DNA from 2 places in the Halomonas sp. MS1 genome. Region 1 is predicted to be linked to the other one. Evidence: predicted binding sites of a transcription regulator. Region 1 holds the regulator's gene; the other holds the start of a gene.

What was found. Region 1 encodes FNR, which switches genes on or off when oxygen is low (the NO sensors DNR and NnrR bind a similar motif). Its sites were predicted from a motif close to TTGATNTANATCAA; they were not measured.
Region 2: paaF (2,3-dehydroadipyl-CoA hydratase PaaF) is a predicted target of FNR. The motif match lies at 3,101-3,114, and genes of this name have one in related genera.

What each region holds. Positions count from the first base shown of each region.
Region 1 covers NZ_CP098926.1:551,693-558,759, reverse strand. The annotation lists gene NF683_RS02735 (putative nucleotidyltransferase substrate binding domain-containing protein) at 192-2,009, shown strand; gene NF683_RS02730 (3'-5' exonuclease family protein) at 2,015-2,665, shown strand; gene ttcA (tRNA 2-thiocytidine(32) synthetase TtcA) at 2,732-3,697, shown strand; gene fnr (fumarate/nitrate reduction transcriptional regulator Fnr) at 3,684-4,436, opposite strand; gene hemN (oxygen-independent coproporphyrinogen III oxidase) at 4,495-5,922, opposite strand; gene NF683_RS02710 (sulfite exporter TauE/SafE family protein) at 6,051-6,746, opposite strand; gene ccoS (cbb3-type cytochrome oxidase assembly protein CcoS) at 6,743-6,964, opposite strand; gene NF683_RS02700 (heavy metal translocating P-type ATPase) at 6,961-7,067, opposite strand, start outside.
Region 2 covers NZ_CP098926.1:1,168,080-1,175,146, reverse strand. The annotation lists gene paaH (3-hydroxyacyl-CoA dehydrogenase PaaH) at 1-1,458, opposite strand, end outside; gene paaG (2-(1,2-epoxy-1,2-dihydrophenyl)acetyl-CoA isomerase PaaG) at 1,460-2,251, opposite strand; gene paaF (2,3-dehydroadipyl-CoA hydratase PaaF) at 2,268-3,041, opposite strand; gene paaN (phenylacetic acid degradation protein PaaN) at 3,412-5,088, shown strand; gene paaY (phenylacetic acid degradation protein PaaY) at 5,100-5,699, shown strand; gene peaA (quinohemoprotein amine dehydrogenase subunit alpha) at 6,144-7,067, shown strand, end outside.

The sequences.
Region 1 (7,067 bases):
GCAATGTTTGCTACTTTTAATAGGTGGTATATTAAGTGGCCAAGTTTGCTAGTTCGTGTCGCTACTTTGGTCGCTAAACAAACGTCTTTGCGACGTTAGCGGTATAGCAAAAGGTATAATAAAGGCGCTGGTTGAAAAGCAATCAAACCTTAAGCCATTGTGTTCTTCATCGCGATTAACTGGGGTCACTCATGATTGACGTTGATCTTTCCCAATTGCCCTTCACATTAATTGATGATGAAGGGCGTGACCACGTTCGTCGTGGTATGGACATCGCCTATTTTGATCGTGATGAAATTATTATCGAGATGGGGCAAGCGGGTGAATCAGTATTTTTGATTCACAAGGGCGAAGTTGCTGAACTGGACCCTACCCTGCCAGCGTCCAGTGCACGGATTGGGCACTACACGGCTGGTGATCTGTTTGGTGCCATTAGTATTCTGAACGGTAAAAGCCGTTATCGCTTCCAGGCTGAGCAAGAATGCTTGTGCTATGTGATGCCGAAGGCGCTATTTATAAAACTATGCCGTCATCATCCTGACTTCGAAAATTTCTTCAAACAGTCGCTATCTCACAAAGCGCGGTTAATGACTGAAAAGCGTGCCGAAGGCGGCGTGACCATGGCCGGCTTTATGTTGGCTAAAGTCAGCGAATGTATGCGTGAACCTCTTATCATGGATGCATCGACAGATATTGCCAGCGCGGTGCGTCAGCTCAACGATAGTCATGCAGATAGCTTGCTAGTCAAAACCCAGGGCGAGTTTGGCATTGTCACTAAAACCGATTTGCTCAATGGTGTCGTGCTGAATAACTATGAACATACAGCGCCCGTTGAGGATGTGGCCCATTTCTCGTTGGTGACCGTTACCCCCCATCAGTACTTATTTGAAGCGCTCGTGCTGATGACGCGGCATAAAGTAACGCGGGTGGTGGTGATGGAGCAGGGCACCCTGAAAGGGGTGGTAGAACTAACGGATGTCCTTAGCTATTTTTCGAGCCGTAGCTATGTCGTTAGTCTGCAGGTGGAGCAGGCAAATAGCTTAGAAGCATTGGCGGCTGCCAGCCAACGCACGCCAGAATTGGTGAATGCGCTTATGGCGCAAGGGGTCAAACTACGTTTTGCCATGGACCTACTGGCCGCGTTGAATGGCCGAATTATCAATAAAGCGTGGTCATTTGTTATTCCTGAGCAGTATCACTCCCAAAGTTGCCTAATGGTGATGGGTAGCGAAGGGCGCGGCGAACAAATTCTTAAAACAGATCAAGATAATGGTTTGATTTTAGCCGATGACAGCCAATGGCCTTCGCTTGCCGAAGACATGAATGCGCTTACCCAAACGCTGATTCAGCTCGGCTACCCACCCTGCCCAGGTAATATCATGGTGTCTAATCCTGAATGGGTTGGCACTGTGTCGCAATGGAAAAACAACATTGCTAAGTGGGTGAGTGCAAGAGATGGCGATAGCCTAATGAAGCTGGCGATTTTGCTGGATGCCCATGGTGTGGCTGGTAATCCGCAATTGCTAGACAGCGTGCGAGCAGAGCTGTTTGAACGCTGCTCACGGGATGAGCTATTGCTGTCCTACTTTGCTCGCGCTGCACTGCGTTTCTCAACACCGCTAACGCTATTTGGCTCCTTAAAAAAGCCCCAGCATGGGATCGATATTAAAAAAGGCGGTATTTTCCCCATTGTTCATGGGGTGCGCACAATGGCCCTCGAGCGACGCATTAATGCTACTTCCACCTTAGATCGCCTGGACGCTTTAGCAGAAGATGGTCGTCTTGATCGCCGTTTTGCGGATGACCTGGGCGAGGCGCTGGCACTGTTTACCGAACTACGTTTAAAACAGCAGCTACAGACAGCGGAAGCGTCGACTCAGCAGCGTAGCAACCGTGTGGTGGTGCAAGAGCTCTCGTCCCTTGAGCGTGATCTGTTGCGTGAGGCGCTGCATATCGTAAAAGATTTTAAACAGCGGCTCTCCCATCGTTATCATTTGGAGTATTCGTGAGCGGAATGCGCTTGTTAGACCGGCATATGTCACTACTCAGTGGCTCGCTGCGTACATTAATGCAGCGCGAAAGCGACCGCCGACGCTGGGCAGACTCTCCCTACGCATGGCTGTTTCAGCCCTACATGGGGGAAGAAATGGTGGCGCTTGCCTGCCAGGCTAGCCCTGGCCAAGCGCCGGTGGTCAGCGTCGCTGCTGTTGTCTTAAGCCCAGGGAGAGTGCAGACCAGCCGAGCCTGGGTGGCTACCCTGGCAGAAGAGCAGAACAGCAACGCCCCCGCGCTGCGGCGACATCATCAGCTGTATGCGACGGACATGGTGCTGGCGCCTAACGCTGAGCATCTTGGGGCGCTAGCTGAATTCATTGGTAATCGGCCGCTAATTGGTTGGCAGTTAGGGCGCTCGGTGGAACACCTAAATCTTTTGTTTAAAGCCGGGTTGGGATTTGGTTTGCCCAATGCCCAGGTCGACGTTGGAAAGCTACACTATCGTCAGCTGCGTCGCTTACATCCACAGTGTGAGGCGAGTGGCCGCCTAACCGAAGCGCTCGCTCGTTGGCAAATCCCCGCTCTTCAATGGATGGGAGTGCTGGGGGATGCAACCGCAAGCGCGCTTTTATATCTGCGTTTGCAGCGCGAGATTGCCCAGCAGGGGTAGTCGTTACTACCCTCATGGGATGAATCCACGGGTTTATCTTGGGTGGACGTGGTGAGTCTTGTTAGAATGCCCGCTGCTTCTTCTACCATCGGCAGTGCCTACACCATGCTACAACCTGACTATTTTGACCCCGCAGCGCCTGATTCTGTTTCTGTTAACAGCCCTGCTGTTAATAGCGCACAGACACCATCCGAGCATCACGCCGCTAAACAAAAGCGTGAATTTAATAAGCTACAAAAGCGCTTACGGCGAGAGGTTGGCAACGCCATCATTGATTATCAAATGATTGGTGAAGGTGACAAGGTGATGGTGTGCCTGTCTGGCGGCAAAGATAGCTATACGATGCTGGAGATACTGCTTAACCTGCAGCGCAACGCGCCGGTTAACTTCTCTCTGGTCGCCGTCAATATGGATCAAAAACAGCCAGGCTTTCCGGAGCATGTGTTGCCCCAGTACCTAGATAAAGTGGGGGTTGAATACCACATTCTAGAGCGTGACACCTACTCGGTGGTGAAAGAGAAAACCCCAGAAGGAAAAACGACCTGCGCGCTCTGCTCACGACTAAGACGTGGCTCGCTCTATGGGTTTGCCGAGGAAATTGGGGCAACGAAGATTGCCCTAGGGCATCATCGTGAAGATATTTTAGAAACGTTATTTCTTAACATGTTCTTTGGTGGCACTTTGAAAGCAATGCCTCCCAAGCTGTTATCTGACGATGGCAAGAATATTGTCATTCGCCCCCTTGCCTACTGCAAAGAGGCTGATATTGCAGAGTTTTCTCGGCTAATGGAATTCCCTATTATTCCCTGCAACTTATGTGGCTCTCAGCCCAATCTCCAGCGTCAAGTTGTCAAAGATATGTTGGCTGAGTGGGATAAAAAACATCCAGGACGTCTAGAAAGCATGTTTAAAGCGGTGACCAATGTAGCGCCTTCCCAGCTAGCAGACCGCGGTTTATTTGACTTTGCTGGCCTTGAAGCCAAACAAGCGGCGTTGATGGAAGGGCGTATTCAGGCGCTTAGCGTGGACTAGCCGACTGTTCTTCCTCTTCAGCTAGCGTGATGAGGCGCCGCATATCTAAAATATTAACCTCGCGCCCTGAAACAGCCACCACCTCTTGCTGTTGAAAGCGGCTAAGAATACGGCTGACCGTCTCTACCGCCAAGCCTAAGTAATTGCCGATGTCGGCGCGGGACATGGAGAGTCTGAAGCTATAAGGCGAGTATCCACGTCGACGAAAACGGTCTGAAAGGGTGACTAAAAAGCTGGCTAGTCGTTGATCGGCCGTCTTACGCGATAGCAAGCGCATCATGCGCCGGTCATCCCGCAATTCTTTGCTCATGCTCCGATAAAGCTGGCCACGTAGTTCGGGCAGTTCTTCGGAAAGCAGGTCCAAGCGATCAAATGGAATTTCACATACCGTTGTGGTTTCCAGTGCAATGACGCTACCGGGGTAGTGCTCTTCATCAATTCCGTCCAATCCCACTAGTTCGCTGGGAAGGTAGAAATTTGTCAGCTGATCATTGCCGTTCCCTTCGCTGGTCACCTGTTTCAGGCTGCCTGAGCGGACGGCATACACACTGGTGAAGTGATCGCCCTGGCGAAACAGGGGCTCGCCTTTTTTGAGCGGTGCGCGGCGGCGAATGATGGCATCAAACTGGCCCATATCCTCAAGCTCTAAGGCAAGCGGCAGGCACAGCGAGCTTAGGCTACAGGTCTGACAGCGCGCCTCTTGCAGCAGTGAGCGTCGTTGGCTGGCGGGTTGTGGCATATCATTCTCCCTTTCTCGTTAGCCATCATAGGCCCAGAGGCAAGACGTCTCAAGAAGCTTATACAATCTTAGAGTAGCGTTTAGTAGGCTGGTCAGCTAGGCGAGCATCAAAGGCCATTGCCAAATGGCGAATCAGCAGCCGTCCAGTGGGGGTGGCGCTAATAACTTGCTGATGGCGAGTGATTAAGCCGTCTTGCTCAGCTGTCTTCAATTGCTCAATTGCGGTGGAAAAATAATCACTAGCATCGATGTGCCAACGCTTTCCAACTGCCGCTAGATCAATGTGCATGTCGCACATTAGCCGTTCAATCACGTCTCTTCGTATTAGGTCGTCCTTATTTAACCTTAATCCTTTGACGGTTGCCAGCTTACCTTGATCTAAGGCTGCTTCATATTGGCCAAGCTGGGTCGGGTTTTGTGCGTAAACGTCGTCAACCCGTGATATAGCGGATACGCCTAAGCCAACTAAATCGCACTGTGCATGGCTAGAGTAGCCCTGAAAATTGCGTTGTAAGGTACCGTTGCGCTGTGCAATCGCTAGGCTATCGTCAGGTCGTGCAAAGTGATCCATGCCAATATGCACATAGCCTGCGTTAGTCAGCATTTCTATGGTGGTGTGCAAAATAGCCAGCTTTTCATCGGCGCTGGGAAGATCCGTTTCGTTAATGCGTCGCTGTGGCGCAAAGCGGGTGGGCATGTGCGCATAATTAAAGACGGACAGCCGTGCCGGGTTGAGCTCGATGACTTGGCTTAGCGTCTCGGCAAAGCTTTTTTCGGTTTGAAATGGCAGCCCATAAATCAAATCAAGATTGAGTGAGCGAAAACCAAGACGGTGTGCTTCTTCCATCAACGTTTCGGTGAGCACCCGGGGTTGTACGCGGTTGATAGCTTTTTGTACCTGCAGGTTTAAATCCTGTACGCCAAGGCTTAGCCGATTAAAGCCGAGCGACTGTAGATGGCGTAACGTAAATACGTCTGCTTCACGAGGATCTATTTCAATAGCGTAATCGCGATCGGCTGAGCTAGATAAACCAAAACGGGCATCTAGGCGGTCAATCAGGTCCCCCATCTGTGCCAAGGTTAGAAATGTGGGCGTACCACCGCCCCAGTGTAACTGTTGCACCGGGCGTGAAGTGTCTAAATGGCGGGCAGTGAGCACCATTTCCCGATCTAGCCGAGAAAGGTAAGGTTCTGCAAGGGCGGTATTCTTCGTTGCGATTTTATTGCAAGCACAGTAGAAGCAAATTTTTCGACAAAAGGGCACATGCACATACAGTGATAGCGGACGGTGGCTCTCGTTACTGCGCGCTAGCGCCTGAGTAAAGTCATCGGCGCTGAACTGATCATGAAACGCGAGAGCTGTTGGGTAGGATGTGTAACGTGGGCCACTTTTGTCATAGCGACGCAGTAGCGCTTCATCCCAGGCATTAGCCCCAGACATTTCCTTGTTGGTAGGTGAGAAGGCAGCAGTGGCATGAACAGGCATGGCGAGCGCTCCGAAGTGAGAAGTAAACAAAAGGAGTGACTGAGCGCCGTCGCTCAGTGTTCTCTCGGCATGCTACGTCGGTGTCACTTGGAATGCGTTGAGCTATATCAAGCTATCGGAGGGTCTGGCTAATGCGCTGTTAGGGAGATAAGCGTCCATAGTTGCCAAAGGGCGAAACTGATAATCGACAGTGCGGCGACGCTGCGAGTGGCAGGGTGGCGAATTAAATGGCTTAACTGCTGTGCTGCAAGTCCTGTTGCCAGCAGGGCAGGGAGTGTACCCAGGCCAAAAGCACCCATTAGAAGCGCGCCATCGAGTGGGTCTGCAATCGCTAAGCTCCAGGCTAGCATGGAGTAAACCAGACCACAGGGCAGCCAGCCCCACAGTGTCCCTAGGGCGAAGGCTTGAGGAAGATGCACGACAGGCATCAGGCGTCTTCCCACTGGCTCTATATAACGCCAAAGGTGCCTTCCCACCGCTTCTACTTTCAGCAGTCCTTTCCACCAGTTGGCGATATAGAGCGCCATTAAGATGAGCATCAATGCGGCGAAAGCCTGCAGTGCAACACGTGCAGACGGAGAAAGTGAGATAAGTGTGCCAAGTGCAGCAACAATGGCACCCGCCACCATATAGCTGAGAATGCGTCCGGCGTTATAGCTAATCAGCAGCCCACCCATGCGGGCAGGGTGTCGCATGCTAGGCGGTACGGCAAAGGTCAGCGCGCTCATAATGCCGCCACACATGCCGATACAGTGGGCGCCGCCCATTAAGCCAAATACAAACGCGGCTAGCAGGGGTGGTAAATCAAGTCCCGTCGGATTCATGCAGGTGGCTCTTGGTTATCTTGAGAAGAAGAGCCGCTTTTTTTACGCGCTGCACGCTGCTCGGGAGTCAGGTCATTCTCATCATCATCGAATAGAATGCGGTGGGCTGGGCCTTCCAAATCGTCAAACTGGTCGTGTTTCACGGCCCAGAAAAACGCCCACACCGCGAGGCCCAGAAGAGTGAGTGAAAGGGGTATCAGTAAGTATAAAATCGTCATGCCGTCACCGGTGTTGATAGGGCAATCTGAGGGGCGGGCGGGGTACGCCAGCGAGTGAGACGTAGCGCGTTACCTACCACAATCAGGGAGCTTAGCGACATGC
Region 2 (7,067 bases), 620 kb from region 1:
CTGTAGATGCGTCAGGGTGCGGTGAACGAAGGGCAGGCCCAGTGAGTCTGCCCAGGCCAAGGGGCCGCGGGGGTAGTTGACGCCGGCCTGCATGGCCAGGTCGCCATCCTTGGCACTGCAGACACCCTGGAGTACGGCGTCGGCAGCTTCATTGGCGAGCATAGCCACGCTGCGCAGCACCACCAGCCCTGGGGTGTCGGTTAGCCAAGCCACGTCGATCCCCAGGCGTTGGAAGAACGCCGTTGCCAGTTGGCGGGCTTCAGGTGATGTGGTGTGGCTGGCAGCAAGTGCGATGGCGCTGGCGTTGCGGTAGTCCAGGCACAGGTCGAACAGGACCAGGGCGTTGAGCCCTTCATTGACCGCGCGCTCGGCGGCGCACCGCCCGTCGCTAAGAGCCAACACCAGGTCACCCAGATATAAGCGAGGCGTGCCATCTGGCTGGAGTGATTCGCGACGAACGACGTCGAGCCCAGCTTCCTGGGCGCGCTCCAGCAGTGGAACGATCACGCCAGGGTCGCCCTGTACGACAAGTGCGGGTAGTTCCGCGTTTGCTGGTGCCGCAAACTTAGGTTGTGGCTTCGCAGCGTTTTCACCCGCGTAGTCAAAAAAGCCTTGGCCCGATTTGCGCCCCAGGCGTCCGGCTTCCACCAGCGCTTGCTGTACTAAGGAAGGTTCGAAACGGGTGTCACCGTAGTAGGCATCGAACACCGAGCGGGTCACGGCGTAGTTAACGTCATGACCGATTAGGTCCATCAGCTCGAAAGGCCCCATACGAAACCCGCCCGCCTGGCGCAGCAGCGCATCTATCGTGGCGGCATCGCTGGCACCTTCCTGCAGCAGACGTAGCCCTTCAGCATAGAATGGCCGTGCCACACGGTTAACGATAAACCCTGGAGTAGAGCTGGCGTGCACCGCGACCTTGCCCCAGGCAACGGCAGTGGCGTACAGGGTTTCAGCAACCTCGCTGGTGGTCGCCAAGCCCGACACTACTTCCACCAGCTTCATGATGGGGGCAGGATTGAAGAAGTGCATTCCCGCCATGCGCTCTGGGTGTTCAAGGTTCGCGGCAATGGAGGTAATCGACAGTGACGAAGTGTTGCTGGCGAGCAAGGTGTCCGCTGTGCATAACGCTTCCAACTGGGCGAATACCTGACGCTTGATCTCAAGATTTTCGACGATAGCTTCGATAACCAAACGGCTGTCGGCTAAGGCATCGATAGTATCGGCGGGCTGCAGGCGAGCAATAATGTTATCCACATCCCCTTGGTTCATCTTGCCCTTGGCAACACGCTTTTCCAACTGGCGGCGAATGTTCTCAATGCCCGCTTTGGCGGCACCCGGTTGATTGTCATGCAGGATGACTGAGTGGCCAGCTTGAGCGGCAACCTGAGCGATACCGGCACCCATGGCGCCTGCGCCGATCACGCCAATAACGGCGGACGTGGGGAGGGCTGACATCTCACTCTCCCTTGAAGGTCGGACGACGTTTCTCGATAAAGGCGCTGACGCCTTCGCGGTAATCTTCGGTGCGTCCGGCTAGGCGCTGCAGATCACGTTCCAGGTCGAGCTGTTCGTTGAAGCTGTTATCGCTGCTGGCGTGCAGGGCGCGCTTGATCAGCGCCAAGCCGCGCGTCGGTTGAGTGGCCAGGTGGCGAGCCATGTTCATGGCTTCTTCCTGTAGCGCCTCATCATCGACGCAGCGCCAGATCATGCCCCACTGCTCGGCGGTCTCGGCGGGAAGTTTGTCACCCAACATTGCCAGGCCTTTGGCGCGCGCCATGCCGACCAAGTTAGGCAGTGTCCAAGTTCCGCCGGAGTCTGGAATCAAGCCGATCTTACAGAAGGCCTGAATAAAGCTTGCCGAACGCGCGGCCAATACGATGTCGCAGGCCAGGGCGATGTTGGCGCCGGCACCTGCGGCCACGCCGTTCACTGCACAAATAGTCGGGAACGGCATGTCTTTAAGGGCGCGCAGCATAGGGTTGTAGCGCTTCTCAAGCGACTCACCGAGGTCGGGAGCTTGCTCGCCGGGTGCGACGCTGCGGTCGGAAAGATCCTGACCGGCACAAAAGCCTCGGCCGTTGCCGGTCAGTAACAAAGCGCGAACGCTTGCGTCCTGACGCACGGCTTTTAGCGCCTTACGCATCTCGGCATGCATGTCAGTATTGAAGCTGTTCAGGCTGTCGGGGCGGTTCAGCGTGATACGGGCGACGCCGTCTTCCACGCTGTAAAGCAGGGGCGCTTGGCTCATGGGGAGTATCCTTGTGTCAGTGCCCTTGAAAAGTGGCAGGTCGTTTTTCTTGGAAGGCGCGAATGCCCTCTTCGCGGTCAGCGGTGCCCGCTAGCAAGGTGAACGCATGGCGTTCAAAGCGCAGTCCGGTGGTTAGGTCGGTATCCATCGCCTTGTGTAACGACTCCCTTGCTAAGCGCACGGCCAGCGGTGCCTTGGCGGCAATGCGCGTTGCAATGGCCATGGCGCGCTCAAGGGTTAATTCGGGCTGGGTAATCTCGCTAATCAGGCCTGCTTCAAGGGCGCGGCGAGCGGAAATGGGCTCGCCAGTCAGCACCATCTGGGTGGCCAGTGATTTGCCCACTGCCCTTAGCAAGCGCTGGGTACCGCCAGCGCCGGGCATGATGCCTAGATTGATTTCGGGCTGGCCGAACAGGGCGTTTTCACCGGCGATGATGATGTCGGCATGCATAGCCAGCTCGCAGCCACCGCCCAAGGCATAGCCATTGACGGCGGCAATGATCGGTTTGCGAAAACGCGTAATGGTGGCCCAGTGGTGCTGGCGAGGATCTTCCAGCATGCCCACCAAGTCACGTTCAGCCATCTCGTTAATATCCGCACCGGCGGCAAATGCTTTTGCATTGCCGGTAATCACCACGGCGCGAACGTTGTCGTTACTATCCGCGTCGCTCAAGGTGTCGGCGAGCTCGCCGAGAAGCTGCGTATTTAGCGCATTCAGTGCTTCTGGGCGATTCAGCGTGATGCATAAAACGCCCTCAAGGGGTGGGGGTATTTTGAGCGTAGTGGGCATTGTTACCTCAGTTCGGCCTGTGGCGCACAGGATGAATATCTGTCGAGTATAGGTTTATTTTGATACACATCAATATTGTTTGATTGTTGTTAGTGTGTCGCTTATTGGTGTTTTTGATAATTTATGTTTTTTTAACAATGGCTTGTATGTATTTATAGCGAGTGAGTGATAGTTGTTAGACCATGGTATGAAAGGTGGGAAATTGGCCCGAAAAGTGATCTTTAGCCCGTATATATCGAGTTTATTGATCGTGGTGGGCTAATTCTTAAGCAAGCGGCGCCAGGGAAAGCGTTTGATGTTTTGTTACGGGAAAGATAGTCTTCTTTACTATAGCGTATCAAAAAAAATAAGTGAGTGCAGGAGCGCCCCCATGACGCAATCAGCGCAGCAGATGTTTGACCTTCACCGTGACATTCTTGACCAGGCTGTCGACGCCATTTCTAGGCGTAATTTCTGGACGCCCTATCCAGAAAGCATGCGCAAATACCCTGAGGATGCCGTTAAAGCGGCACCATCGAGATTTGAGTCACTGCTCAATCAACCATTCGCGCTGAATCGTGTTGGCAGCACCCAGCAGGTGGGTGGCGAAGTCTCACCCTATGGGTTTGAACTTGGCATTACTTATGACCAGCCAAACCCTGACGAGCTGATAGCGGCCATGCAGGTCGCAATGCGTGACTGGCGGAGTGCCGGGGCTGAGGCGCGTGTGGGAGTATGTCTGGAAATCCTGTCACGGCTAAATACCATGAGCCCTGAGATCGCCCAGGCGGTGATGCATACTAGCGGCCAGGGGCCGTTAATGGCGTTTCAGGCGGGTGGGCCGCATGCCCAAGATCGCGGCCTTGAAGCAGTGGCCTATGCCTGGCAGGCGATGGCGCAGATTCCTGCTACCGCACAGTGGGTTAAGCCCCAGGGCAAGCATGATCCCATTGTCATGGATAAGCGTTTTCACATAGTGCCACGCGGCATCTCGTTGGTGGTGGCCTGTTCTACTTTTCCCACCTGGAATACTTATCCTGGCTTGTTTGCCAGTCTGGCGACAGGCAACCCCGTCATTCTTAAACCGCATCCTGGCGCTATTCTGCCAGTGGCAATGACCGCACGGGTTGTTCAACAGGTACTGGAGGAAGCGGGCTTTGACCCTTGTCTGGTTAGCCTGATACCCGACACTGTCGATGCACCGCTGACGAAAACGCTGGCGCTTGATCCTGCGGTCAAACTGATCGATTTCACCGGCTCCAATGCCTTTGGCGATTGGCTGATAGATAACGCCACTCAGGCTCAAGTGTTCGCTGAAAAAGCCGGTGTCAATACAGTCATTATCGACAGCGTGGAAAATCTCAAAGCGGTCACAGCGAACCTGGCTTTCTCGCTGAGCCTCTATTCCGGCCAGATGTGTACGACCCCTCAGGCCATTTATGTACCCAAAAACGGTATTGAAACAGCAGATGGCCAGTTAAGTTTTGACGACGTGGCGGCAGCGCTTGCCAAAGCCGTCCAAGCGTTTCTGAGCGACAACGACCGCGCCTGCACGGTGCTGGGTGCCCTCCAGTCGCGGGAGACGCAAGCTCGGATTGATGAGTGCCGTGACTTGGGCGAAATGGCCCTGGATAGCGAGCCGCGAGCGCACGCTCAGTTCCCTGACGCCCGCATTCACACGCCGCTTATCCTCAAGGTAGATGCAGCACAGAAGGCTACCTATAGCGAGGAACGCTTCGGTCCCATCAGCTTTGTCATCGCGACTGAGAATACCGCGCATAGCATTGAACTGGCGCGTCAGGTGATCCGGGAAAAAGGCGCGATAACCCTCGGTGGCTATACGACTGATGAGACAGTAGCCAACCAGTTCGAAGAGCTGGCGATGGAAGTGACAACCCCGCTCTCGTTGAACCTGGATGGGGGGATATTCGTCAACCAGTCGGCTGCTTTCAGTGACTTTCACGCCACAGGCGGTAATCCGGCAGCTAATGCCTCGCTATGTAACCAAGCTTTTGTCGCCAGCCGTTTCGTGGTGGTGCAAAGCCGTCGCCACGGCCAACCGAACTAACGGAGAACGTGATGCCTTACTATCGACTTGAAGGGGTGACGCCAGTGGTGCACCCAACCGCTTATGTCCACCCGACCGCAGTGCTCATCGGGGATGTGATTGTTGGCCCCAATTGTTACGTTGGCCCTGGCGCGGTGATGCGTGGTGACTTCGGCCGCCTGGTGCTGGAAGAGGGCGCGAACCTGCAGGATACCTGCGTCATGCACGGCTTTCCGGGCTGTGTCACTAAGGTTGAGAAAGATGGCCATATCGGCCACGGCGCGGTTTTGCATGGCTGCGTGATTGGGCGTGATGCCATGGTTGGTATGAACGCTGTCGTGATGGACGGTGCCCACATAGCGGAGCGCTCCATTGTTGCGGCGGCCGCGTTCGTCAAAGCGGGATTTGAGTGCGAGCCACAGTCATTGGTGATGGGGGCACCTGCAAAGGTTAAGCGGGCGCTGAGCGATGAAGAGTTTGCTTGGAAGCAGCAGGGTACTCAAGAGTATCAGCGTTTAGTGACCCGTTGCCGAGACAGCTTGGAGCCTTGTGAACCGCTGACAGAGCTCGATGCTGACCGCCCAACCTTACTGGCCGGTGATACACAGCCTAAGCAGCAGAGCATAGCGTAGCAAGGCGATAATTATGGTATGGCTCGCTACCACCGCGTCCCCCTTGGCGAGCCATCCCCCACCCAACCACAGGTTGATAGCCTCAAGCGGTCTTTGTAGTCGCCCCATAATCCCACTCCTTCCTGAGCGCCAAGTCTCAAACCTGAGTCGTCCGAAAACCTCGGCTGCCGTCACGGTAAACGATGATCAAATTTGAAGAGACAAAGTGTTTCAAGTCCATACGCAACTGTTGCAAGTTGGGGCACTGATTGCTGTCGATTGATTGAAAATCTAAAAAAACTCAGACAAGTAAATTGCTTCAACTATATGAATAAAAAGAAATTGTTGATAGTCGGCGCGGTCAATGCAAGTTGAACGGGACTGGCATACACCTTCGATGTTCGTCCGCGAAGAGAACCGCAGGTGAACATCACGACAATAATAATGCGTGGAGAACTTCCCGTGATGAGACATGTACTTCCTACAGGGCTCTGTAGCCTAGCCCTGCTGCTGCCTACGGGCACTGTCTTGGCCTCTGCCGGCAGCGAGGCTATCGACAGGCACTGTTCAGCCTGTCATCAGACCCAAAGTGGCCCCGAGAGCTGGAGCCGTATTAGTGCGCAGCGTAAGACCCCGGAAGGCTGGGACATGACGATCGCGCGCATGCAAACTATGCACGGCCTGGAGCTGCCCCAGGAAGCCCGCCGGGATATCGTCAAGTTCCTCGCCGATACCCGCGGCCTGGCGCCCGAGGAGAGCGCGTCCCAGCGTGAGCTGATTGAGCGACGCCTCAACCGTATTGAGTCCTTTGATCATCCCAGCTACCAGGAGATGTGTGCCCGCTGTCATACTGGTGGCCGCGCCCAACTGCAGCGCCGCCCCCAGGAAGAGTGGGAGAGACTGGTGCACTTCCATGTGGGCCAGTTCCAGACCATTGAGTACCAGTCCATGGCACGGGATCGTGACTGGTTCGATCTCGCCCTGAACGAGATCGCTCCCTGGCTGGCCGAGACTCAAAGTCTCGAAAATGAAGCCTGGGAGTCATGGCAGCAGGCCGAACAGACCTCTCCTGAGGGCGACTGGCAGCTCTGGGGGCACTGGCCCGGAGAAGGCGACTTTTATGCCGACGTGACTATTAACGCCGCTGAAGGCGAGGATGCCTACTCGCTTAGCTTGGACGGTGCTTTCACCAGTGGTCGTCCGCTCAGTGGCGAAGGCCAGGCCATCGTTTATACCGGCTACGAGTGGCGCGCCAACCTGAACCTCAACGGTCGTGATCTCAAGCAGGTGCTGGATCTCTCCGGCGCGCACCCCAGCGGGCGTATCTTCGACGACCATGACGAAGCGTTTGGGATGATGGTGGAGATGATTCCTCACGAAGCGGCCGAG